DNA from 2 places in the Kitasatospora sp. NPDC127067 genome. Region 1 is predicted to be linked to the other one. Evidence: riboswitches for the same ligand, from Rfam matches in the RefSeq annotation. Region 1 holds a riboswitch; the other holds the start of a gene.
What was found. Region 1 has a riboswitch for cobalamin ahead of ACFWJ4_RS29420 (prenyltransferase/squalene oxidase repeat-containing protein). Riboswitches for the same ligand answer to the same signal wherever they lie in the genome.
Positions count from the first base shown of each region.

Region 2: it holds a riboswitch for cobalamin, as region 1 does, so the genes downstream of both, ACFWJ4_RS12780 (HoxN/HupN/NixA family nickel/cobalt transporter) here and ACFWJ4_RS29420 (prenyltransferase/squalene oxidase repeat-containing protein) in region 1, are expected to answer to the same signal.

Region 1 is NZ_JBHXEM010000092.1:25,184-30,309, forward strand. Features, by position in the region: gene ACFWJ4_RS29405 (peptidase) at 1-906, shown strand, start outside; gene ACFWJ4_RS29410 (flagellar hook-length control protein FliK) at 936-1,415, shown strand; partial or broken gene ACFWJ4_RS29415 (hypothetical protein) at 1,567-2,061, opposite strand; cobalamin riboswitch at 2,176-2,317, shown strand; gene ACFWJ4_RS29420 (prenyltransferase/squalene oxidase repeat-containing protein) at 2,498-4,243, shown strand; gene ACFWJ4_RS29425 (hypothetical protein) at 4,312-5,126, shown strand, end outside.
Region 2 is NZ_JBHXEM010000023.1:4,635-9,760, forward strand. Features, by position in the region: gene ACFWJ4_RS12770 (hypothetical protein) at 1-1,532, opposite strand, end outside; gene ACFWJ4_RS12775 (metalloregulator ArsR/SmtB family transcription factor) at 1,591-1,974, opposite strand; cobalamin riboswitch at 2,057-2,270, shown strand; gene ACFWJ4_RS12780 (HoxN/HupN/NixA family nickel/cobalt transporter) at 2,301-3,416, shown strand; gene ACFWJ4_RS12785 (M24 family metallopeptidase) at 3,797-4,903, shown strand; gene efp (elongation factor P) at 4,982-5,126, shown strand, end outside.

The DNA of each region.
Region 1 (5,126 bases):
GGTGACCACTTCGAGTCCGTGTTCAACGGCACCGCCTACCCCGACCAGGGCCTGACCATCGACGCCGTGCTGGCCTTCGCGGCCTCGCACAGCTCCGACGAGGCCGCCGCGAAGGCCACCGCCTGGCTGGCGAAGCCCGAGATCATCGGCGGCTACCTCGGCGACGGCACCACCGAGGCCTACGCGGGCGCGACGGCCAAGCTGCTGCTCGCCGTCGAGGTGCGCGGCGGGAACACGGCGTCCTTCGGTGGGGTCGATCTGCCGGCTCGGCTGCGCTCGCTCCAGACCGCCGAGGGCCGCTTCTCGGACCGCTCGCAGTGGGGCGACTACAGCAACGCCTTCGGCCAGTCGCTGGCCCTGATCGCCCTGCACCGCACGCCCGGTGACGCCCCCGCCGCAGCCGTCGACTTCCTGGCGAACAGCCAGTGCGCGGACGGCGGCTTCCCCGTCTCCTTCGGCCAGGCGACCTGCACCGGCGACCCCGATGCCACCGCGCTCGCCGTCCAGGCCCTCGCCGCCACCGGCCGCACCGCCAAGGCGAACGCGGGCCTCGGCTGGCTGGCCGCGCACCAGAACACCGACGGCGGGTTCGCGGCCGCCGGGGCGACCACTTCCAACGCCAACACCACGGGCCTGGCCACCCAGGCGCTGCTGGCCGGCGGGCGCTTCGGCGCCGGCCTCAAGGGTTGGAGCCGGCTGGTGAAGTTCCAGCAGGGCTGCTCGGCCGACCCTGCCGTGCGCGGTGCGGTCGCCTACGACGCCTCCGGCTTCGACGCGGGCAACGGCGCCCGGGCCACCGCACAGGCCGTCCTCGGCCTCGCCGGCACCCCGCTGGCCACGCTCTCCGCCGCCGGGGCCCGCCCGGACGCGCCCACCCTGGCCTGCCCGGCCCCGGCCGCGTACTGAACACGCCCGAAACCAGGAGGAGTTCACCGATGAGCGATACCCTCACCCCGGCGCGCCCGGTCCGCCGTACGCTCGGCTCGGTCGCCGCGGCCGCCGCCCTCACCGCCGGTCTGCTCGGCGTCTCCGCCGTCCAGGCCCCGCAGGCTCGGGCCGCCGCTTGCGGCGGGACCACCGGCGTCACGGTCGTGGTCGACTTCACCGCTGTCGGCGGCGGCATCCAGACCGGCTGTGCGCCCGGCGACCCGGCCAGCGGCCTGGCCGCGCTGACCGGCGCCGGATTCAGCTACGCCTTCCACCCGCGCTTCCCGGGCTTCGTCTGCACCGTCAACAGCCTGCCGACGACCTGCACCAACCCCACCGGCAGCGCCTACTGGTCGTACTGGCACGCCCAGCACGGCGGCCCCTGGTCGTACAGCAGCCTCGGCGCGGGCAGCTACAACCCGGCCCCCGGCGACGTCGAGGGCTGGTCCTTCGGCGCCGGCGCCCAACCCGGCATCACCGCTCCCTGACCCGCCTGCCCGTACACGTCGACGCCCCGGCCTCCCCGACGAGGGAGGCCGGGGCACAGCGGTCGGGCGTGAGGTGCCCGCCGGCGCCGGACGAGTTTGTCGTACAGCAGTACGCTGCCGACCGCCGCAGCCGAGCACGCACGGCCGACGCGGGCGGGGTGGCGGTGAAGCCGGCGCCGGAGACGGCGCGCAGGCCGTCGACGGAGGCGTACGGGGACGGGGAGGTGTCGGTGGGCAGGCACTTGAAGCCGCCGCCGGGATTGAACTGCTGGGCGATGAGGAAGTCGACCGGGGTCTTGCTGTAGTTCCAGCCGCCGTCGTTGTGCTGGTTGGCAGGCACGGTCGCGACCGAGGCGTTCAGCAGGGACTGCGGGACGCGTTGTCCGCCGGTCCGGGTCTTGGCGCCGCCGAGGGCGAGCAGGCCGAAGACGGTCCCGTTGAAGTTCGCGGACGGGCCGTAGCAGCCGGGTTCGGCGGTCTGCCAGTAGGCGGTGAGGTCGGCCACGAGGTTGCGGGCCGGGCCGATCCGCGCGGGGTCGATGCCGGCCGCGTAGGAGTTGAGGATGCCACGCTCGTCGTCGGTGACGACCGGCGAGGTGCTCGGCCAGCTGCTCGCGGCGAGCTGGTTGCGGTAGACCAGGCGCGCGCGTCAGCTCCGGATTCGCACCGGATTCCCCCGCTCGGCCACCGCGGACGTCACCGCACCCGTGAACGGATCTACGAGGTGGCGAAAGTGACATGACGACTCGTTGACGACGACTCCGAGCACATGGTGTGATGAACCGCTTTTTAATCCTCGGCAGTCAGGGGAAGCCGGTCCGATTCCGGCGCTGACCCGCAACCGTAGACCCGCCCGCAAGGGCCGGTGAGCCGGAATGCCTGCGCCGGGGCCTTGTTCATGAGTACATGCGTCGTCGTGGACTACGACGCGGTCGCGACGGCGCCCCGTACCGGGGAGAGCCGTCGGCTGCGCCGTGGGACCCCGACGACCGATCGGGGAGTCGCCGGTGAGGGTCAGCAGCAGTCCTACGCGTCACAGAAGCAGAGAGCTGGGCTCGCTTCTGCTCACCACGGCCGTCGCAGTGGCCGCGGGAGGAACCGTCCTGCTGGGCCACCCCGGCTCCGCGGCAGCCGACCCGATCGAGCAGTGCACGGCGACGACGGGCGCGATCGTCGCCGTCGACTTCAGCCACTGGGGCGGCGGGGTCGTCCGGGGCTGTGACGCCCACCCGACGACGGGGATGAACCTGCTGCACAACGCGGGATTCACCACGACCGGCACCGAGCACGACGGGCCCGCCTTCATCTGCCGACTCGGCACCGGGACCTTCAACGGCGGTGTCCAGTACCCGACTCCGGCCGAGGAGCCGTGCGTCAACACCCCGCAGGCCACCGCGTACGGGGGCACCAGCGGGGCGCCGGACTTCACCCCGGACTCGGTCCGCGCGAAGAACGGTGGCTCCTCGGCGTCCCCTTCGCCTTCCTCGTCCCCCTCCGCGAGCGCCTCGCCGTCCGCCACGCCCCCGACCACGCCCGCCGGGAGGAAGCCCGACGCCGCGAAGGGGAGCGCCTACCTCACCGACCCGGCCCGGCTGATCGACGGTCACTACTACGAGGGGTTCCCGGCCTTCGCCGACTTCGGCCTGACCATCGACGGCGCCTACGCCCTGGCCGCCACCGGCACCGACGACGCCGCGCTGCGCCGGATCGTCGACTTCCTGGACCAGCAGGGCAAGGACGCGAGCGAGCGCACCGTCAACGACTGGACGGCCATCGGCACCGAGTACGCCGGCGGCGGGTCCATCGGCAAGGAGGCGCTGCTCGCCGAGGTCGTGGGCCGCGACCCGCGCGCCTTCGGCGGCCGCGACCTGATCGCCGCCCTCGCCGCGCTGGTGTGCACCAAGGCCGACGCGAACACCGGCTGCGCCGCCCCCGGCAACTACGTCTACGCGACCTCGGTGTTCTCCCAGGCGCTCGCCGTCATGGCCCAGCTCCGGGCCGGCGACGCCGCCGGCGCAGCCCCTGCGATCGCCTATCTGAAGGGCCTGCAGCACGCGGACGGCTCCTGGCCGAGCCTGATCCCGGCCACCGGCGACTCGGATGTGGACAGTACGGCGATGGCCGTCATGGCCCTGGCCCTGGTTCCGGGCGGCGAGGCGGCGCAGGCGGTCGACAGGGGGATCAGCTGGCTGGCCGCGCGGCAGCTTCCCGACGGCGGATTCCCCGGCGCGGCCGGAGACTCCACCAACTCGGCCGCGCTCGCGATCCAGGGCATGACGCTCCGTCAGTCGATCCACGGTGCACAGATCGCCAAGGCGCTCGACTTCCTCGCCGGGCAGCAGAACGGCGACGGCGGGTTCAACGTCGCCTCGGGCGGCCAGCAGGGCTCGGACGTCCGTGCCTCCACGCAGGTGCTCGGCGGCGCCACCGGGATCTCCTTCGGCACGCTGACCCGCAACCTCGGAGGTACGCCGACGCCGACTCCCACGGGGACACCGACCGGCACGCCCACGGGGACGCCGACCCCGACGGGCACCGGCACGCAGACGGCGACGACGTCCCCGACCTCCGTCGCGCCCGGTCCCGGTGACGGCTCGACCACCCGTCCGTCCGACGCCCCGCTCGCCGGTGGCCCGGTCGGCGGTGGCGTTCCCGCCAGTGCCGGTGCCGGTGCCGGTGCCGGGCGGTCCGGTACCGGCGGCCTTGCGGCCACGGGGAGCGAAGCACTCGCACTGACGGGGGCCGCCGGTCTGCTGACCGTGCTCGGCGCTGCGGCCGTCCTGACCGCCCGCCGTCGTACCGCCTCGGGCCCGGGGCGTCACCGGTGATCCGGCGCTTCGGTCGGCTGCCGGGCGCAGCCGCCACGACCCTGGCCGTCGCGTTCGGGAGTGTTGCCGTGGGCACCGCCCCGGCGTCCGCGGCGCCGTTGCCGATGGACCAGTGCACCACCACCTCCGGTGTCGTGCTCGCCGTGGACTTCAGCAAGTGGGGCGGCCCGCTGCTGCGTTCCTGCGGCACCACTCCCACCACCGGCTACACCCTGCTCAACCAGGGCGGCTGGAAGAGCACCGGCACGGGCCACGACGGCCCGGCCTTCATCTGCCGGATCGGCTACAGCGGGTTCCAGGGCGGCAAGCAGTACCCGACCCCGGACCAGGAGAAGTGCGTCCTGACGCCCCCGGCCACCGCCTACTGGTCGTACTGGCACGCCGACCCAGGCCAGAACACCTGGTCGTACAGCCAACTCGGCGCGATGCTCTACCAGCCGAAGCCGGGCGGCGTCGACCTGTGGATCTTCGGCGGCACCGACATCGAGGGCACCGAGGGCCGCCCGACCTTCTCGCCCGACAGTGTCCGGGCGCACGACTCCAGCCCCGGTGGGCAGCCGGCCGACCCGGGCCAGGGCACCGCGGGCGGCTCCGGCGGTGCGTCGGGCGGTTCCGGCAGCGGGTCGACGAGTGGTGGTGCAGGGACGACCGGCGGCAACGGTTCCGGCAGCGGCTCCGGCGGATCCACCGGCACGACCGGTGGCTCCGGGACCGGACGGGCCCCGGCTCCCACCAAGCCCCCGGCGGGCGGAGCCCGTCCGCCCGCGCCCGGCACGTCCCCCGGCGCGGCCGGTACCCCCGAGGACGGCATCACCCCGCCGGGTGCGCCCGAGTCGACGCCGGTACCCGCGACACCGGTACCGGTCGAGCCGCCCACCGCGCT
Region 2 (5,126 bases), on a different contig from region 1:
GGGTCGGGGCAGGTCCAGTCCGGTTCGGCGCGGGCCTCCAGCAGCAGGCCGGCGCGCAGTCGGAGCAGGTGGCGGGCCGGGCCGAGGGCGGCCACCGCGACGGCGAGGCCGGGGAGTTCGGCGGCGGAGTCGGCGAGCCAGCGGCCGGCGGGGCGTTCGGCGTGCACCTCGGTGCGGGCCAGGACCTCGGCGGTGTAGCGCAGGGCGTCGCCCGGGTGCTCGTCGGTGAGGGCGTGGAAGCCGCGCGGGGCGTGGTCGTGCGGGTCGAAGGGGTAGCGCCGCAGGCTGACCTCGGTGCCCTCGCTCCGGCCCTCGACGTCGTACGCGGTGGGCCGGTCGACGGTGCCGGGGCACGGGGCCGGCCTGGGGTAGGGCGGCAGGGCCGGTTCGTCCGCGGGCTCGTCCAGCCCGGCCAGGAAGGAGTGCAGCAGCGGGCGCAGCAGCCGGGCGGATTCGCCGGGGTGGGCGAGCGAGCGGTCGGTGATCGCGCTCAGGTCGGCCGGGTCCCGGGCGAGGGCCTGTTCGACCTGGGCGGCGAGGTCCCCGTCCGGGTCGAGGACGGGCGCTGCCTGGCCGAAGGCGTAGCCGGGGGAGCGGGGGTCGAGTTCGGCGGCGCCGGTGGCGACGAGCAGGGTGCGGTGGTTCAGGGCGGCGCCGTAGACGGTGACCGATCCGTGGTCGCCGATCACGCAGTCGGCGGCGACGAGCGCGGCCTGCCAGCCCTGGTGGGGCGGGATCAGGCGCAGGCCCATCCGGCGGGCGTCGTCGAGCAGCGCTTCGGGGTCGTGGCGGCTCCACACGTTGGGGTGCAGGACGACGGCCACCGTGTACTCGTCGGCGGGGAGCCGGCGGACCAGCCGCCGGGGGAGGTCCGGGCGGCGGCCGAACAAGGAGTGCTCGCTCCAGGTGGAGCTGACGACGACGAGCCGTCGGCCGCCGGTGGCACCGAGCGCGGCGCGGTAGCCGTCGCGGGAGCGCCGGCTGCCGAGCATCCGGTCGAAGCAGGGGTCGCCGACCACCCGGGCGACGTCCAGCGCCTCGGGGCAGGAGTCCCGCAGCCGGTCCAGCTGCTCGGGGTGGGAGAGGCCGAGGACGTCCACGAACACCCGTCCGCGGTGGGTGAGTTCGTTGCGGGACAGACCGGCGGCGGTGACCGTGTCGCCGGTGGACTCGGTGACCAGCCGGTTGTAGCCGACGCCGTGCGGGAGGACGACGAGGCGGGCGTCCAGCCGGTGCATGGAGGAGTGGACGGCGCAGGCGACGGCCAGGTCGAAGCGGCGGCTGACGGCGTCCTCCCAGTCCAGCACGGTGAAGCCGGGCAGGCCGTGCAGGTACTCGTCCAGGGCGCGGTCGGCGAAGGCGGAGCCGGGGTTGACGGTGAAGTACCGCTCGATGCCGTCCGGGTTCAGCAGGGTCAGGACGTCCAGGACCCGGGTGGCCGAGGTGAGGGTGCGGGCGACCGCCAGCACGCGGGCCCTGACCGGTCGGGTGTTCCACCGGTCGGCGGGCCAGGCGTGGGGGCGGGACGGCACGTCATGATCGTACTCATCCGCTCCGGCCGCGGCGCGGTTCCGGGGCCGGGCCAGTGGGTCAGCCCGTGGCCGCGGTGGGCTCGTGGTGTTCGCCGGCAGCGCACTCGTCGAGGAGGGGGCGCATGGCCTCGTCCACGAGCTGGTAGCGCACCACGCGTCCGTCCCGGTCGCCGGTGACCACGCCGGCCGTGCGGAGCAGCCGCAGGGCCTGGGAGACGGCGGGGTCGCGCATGCCGGTGGCGACCGCGAGGTCGGTGACGGCGAGCGGCCCGGCCCGGTGGAGGGCGAGCAGCAGGGCGAGCCGGCCGGGGTCGGCGAGCAGGGAGAACCGCTCGGCCCAGGACCGGACGTGGGCCGGGTCGCCGATCGCGGCGATGGCCTCGCAGACCCGGTGCCCGTCGATGGTGCGGTGGCCCGCGCGGTCGGCCGGTACGAGATGCATGCGGACATTCTCGCAGGCGGCGGTCTGTGATCCTGGACACCTGCGCAGGTGCGCAACCTTGCACGGGTCGGGGCGTGACCCCTACGGTGTTCCCCGCCGTGGTGCTCGGGAAGACCGGTGACGGACCCTCAGGGGTCCCAGCCCGGAGCGGCCCTCGCCACTGTGATCGGGTCGTTCCTCCGTCCGCGGAGGAACGTCGTCCGTACCCATGGAGCCACTGGGCGCCTCGCGCGCTTGGGAAGGCGGGTACGGGCGTCCCGTCAGCCAGGAGACCGGCCACGGCATCTCACGAGGTTTTCCACGAGGTGCTGGAGCGTGATCCGCAGATGACCCTGCCCGAAACCGTTGCCGCCGGGGCCGAACCGGCCCCCTCCGCGCTGCCCAGCTTCCAGTGGCGGCGCGAGGACACCGTCCGTACCGCCGGGCTGATGGCGGTGATCGTGGCCATGCACGTGGTGGCCTTCGGCACGCTGATCTTCCTGGTCGCACCCGAGAAGTACGCGGTCGGTACCCAGGTCTTCGGGGTGGGCCTGGGTATCACCGCGTACACCCTCGGGATGCGGCACGCCTTCGACGCCGACCACATCGCGGTGATCGACAACACCACCAGAAAGCTGATGGCGGACGGCAAGCGGCCGGTCTCGGTGGGCTTCTGGTTCGCCCTCGGGCACTCCTCGATGGTGGTGCTGATGGCCGCCCTGGTGGCGGGCGGCGCGCAGCTGGCGAACACCCTGATGGACGACGAGTCGGCCACCCACAAGTGGCTCGGCGTGATCGGGACGACCACCTCCGGCGTGTTCCTCTACCTGATCGGCGCGCTCAACCTGGCGGCGCTGCTCGGCATCCTCAGGGTGTTCCGCTCGATGCGGGCCGGGAAGTTCGACGAGAAGGAGCTGGAGGCGCACCTCGACTCGCGCGGCTTCATGGCCCGGGTGCTGAACCGGGCGACCCGTTCGATCACCCGGCCCGGGCAGATGTTCCCGGTGGGCATGGTGCTGGGGCTGGGCTTCGACACCGCGACCGAGGTCACCCTGATGGTGATGGCCGGCTCGGGCGCCGCCTCCGGGCTGCCCTGGTACGCGATCGTCTGCCTGCCGCTGCTGTTCGCGGCCGGGATGAGCCTGTTCGACACCCTGGACGGGACGTTCATGAACTTCGCGTACCAGTGGGCCTTCGCCAACCCGGTGCGGAAGGTGTACTACAACCTGACCATCACCGGTCTGTCGATCGCGGTGGCCTTCGTCATCGGCACCATCGAGCTGGTCGGGGTGCTGCACGAGAAGCTCGATCTGACCGACCCGGTCACCGGCTTCATCGCCGACATCTCGCTGGACAACGTCGGCTACGCCATCGCCGGGCTGTTCGTGGTCGTCTGGGCGATCGCGATCGGGTACTGGAAGCTCGCCGGGGTCGAGAAGCGCTGGACGCCCGAGGGCTCCTGAGCCACCCGGCCGCGCGCAGCGGCCTGCCCGCGCACGCCGGAACGGCGCCTCCCCGCGGTGGGGAGGCGCCGTTCGCGTTCCGGGGGCCGGGTGCGCCCCGGGTCGGCGCTCCTCGCGGAAGTCGACGCGCCGGCCGCCGACCGGGTCGCACTCGCACAGGACCGGAAGTGACAGATCCGTGACGGAACGTAGCGACCGGTCGAGGTCCGAGGGGCCACCGGGGGGTGCGAGGCCCCTCGGTGGCACGCTGCGTGGGGGGCGGGGCGCGGGTCCGAGGGGGACGGTGCCGCGGTCGCGCAGGGGGGCGTGCAAGGGGTATTGGGGGTTCTGCCGGGGGTGCTCGGCGGGCGCTTCGGGCCGGGGGTTCGTAGGCTCGACGCATGGCGGATGCGTACGCGGGGCGGCGGGAGCGGGTGAGGGAGCACTGCAGTGCGGCCGGGGCCGATGCGGCGCTGATCACCCGCGCGGCGAACGTGCGGTACCTGACGGGCTGCGCGCCCTGCGGGGCGAGCCTGCTGCTGACCAGGGAGCGGGCGCTGCTCGCGCTGCCGGACGACCTGCCGCCGGACGACTCCGGGGAGCACCTGATCGCCCCGGACGTCACCCGGCTGCCGGTGGCGGCCGGGTCGGACTCCGCGCTGGCCGTCGCGGCCGTCGCCGCGCGGTCCGGGGTGTCGGGACTGGCGGTGGAGGAGCACGACCTGACCGTCACCCGGCACCGGGCGGTGGGGGGTCTGACCGAGGGGGCCCGGCTGGTGGACCTCGGTCAGACGGTCGAGCGGCTGCGGGTGGTCAAGGACGAGCACGAGATCGCCGACCTGCGGATCGCCGCCGAGATCGCCGACCAGGCACTGGGCGAACTGCTGGAGTCGATCCTGGTCGGCCGCACCGAGCGGCACCTGGCGATGGAGCTGGAGCGCCGGATGATCGACCACGGCGCCGACCGGGCCGCCTTCCCGGTCTCGGTCGGCACCGGCAGCCACTCCGGTCAGGCCGCCCACCAGCCCACCGACCGCCGGGTGGAGGAGGGCGACTTCCTGACCGTGGTGATGGGCGCCCAGTACCGCGGCTACGGCGTCTCCACCGCCCGCACCTTCGTGATCGGCGCGGCCCCCGCGCCCTGGCAGGTGGAGCTGCACCGGCTGGTCTTCCGGGCCCAGCGGGCCGGGCGGGAGGCGCTCGGACCGGGCGTGGAGCAGTGCGTGCCCGACCGGGCCGCGCGGCAGGTCCTGGAGGCGGCCGGCCACACCGAGGCCTCCCCGCACCCGGTGGGCCACGGCGTCGGGCTGGAGATCCGGGAGGCGCCGCGCCTCGGTCCGTCGGACATGGGTAAACTGGACAGCCGCGTGCCGGTCACCGTCGGTCCGGGGGTCCACCTCCCGGGCAGGGGCGGCGTCCGGATCGAGGACACGCTCGTCGTGCGCCCCCTCGAAGAGGGCGGGCCCGAGCTGCTCACCATCACCACCAAGGAGCTCCTCGCCCTGTGACCGCGGCCCCCCGGGGGCCGTGGGAGGCAGGACGCAATCCCTTGGTTCCTTGACAGCTATACAGGAGTTAGTGCGCCCGTGGCTTCCACGAACGATCTCAAGAACGGCATGGTCCTCAAGCTGGAGGGCGGCAAGCTCTGGTCCGTCGTCGAGTTCCAGCACGTCAAGCCCGGCAAGGGCCCGGCCTTCGTGCGTACCAAGCTCAAGGAGGTCCTGACCGGCA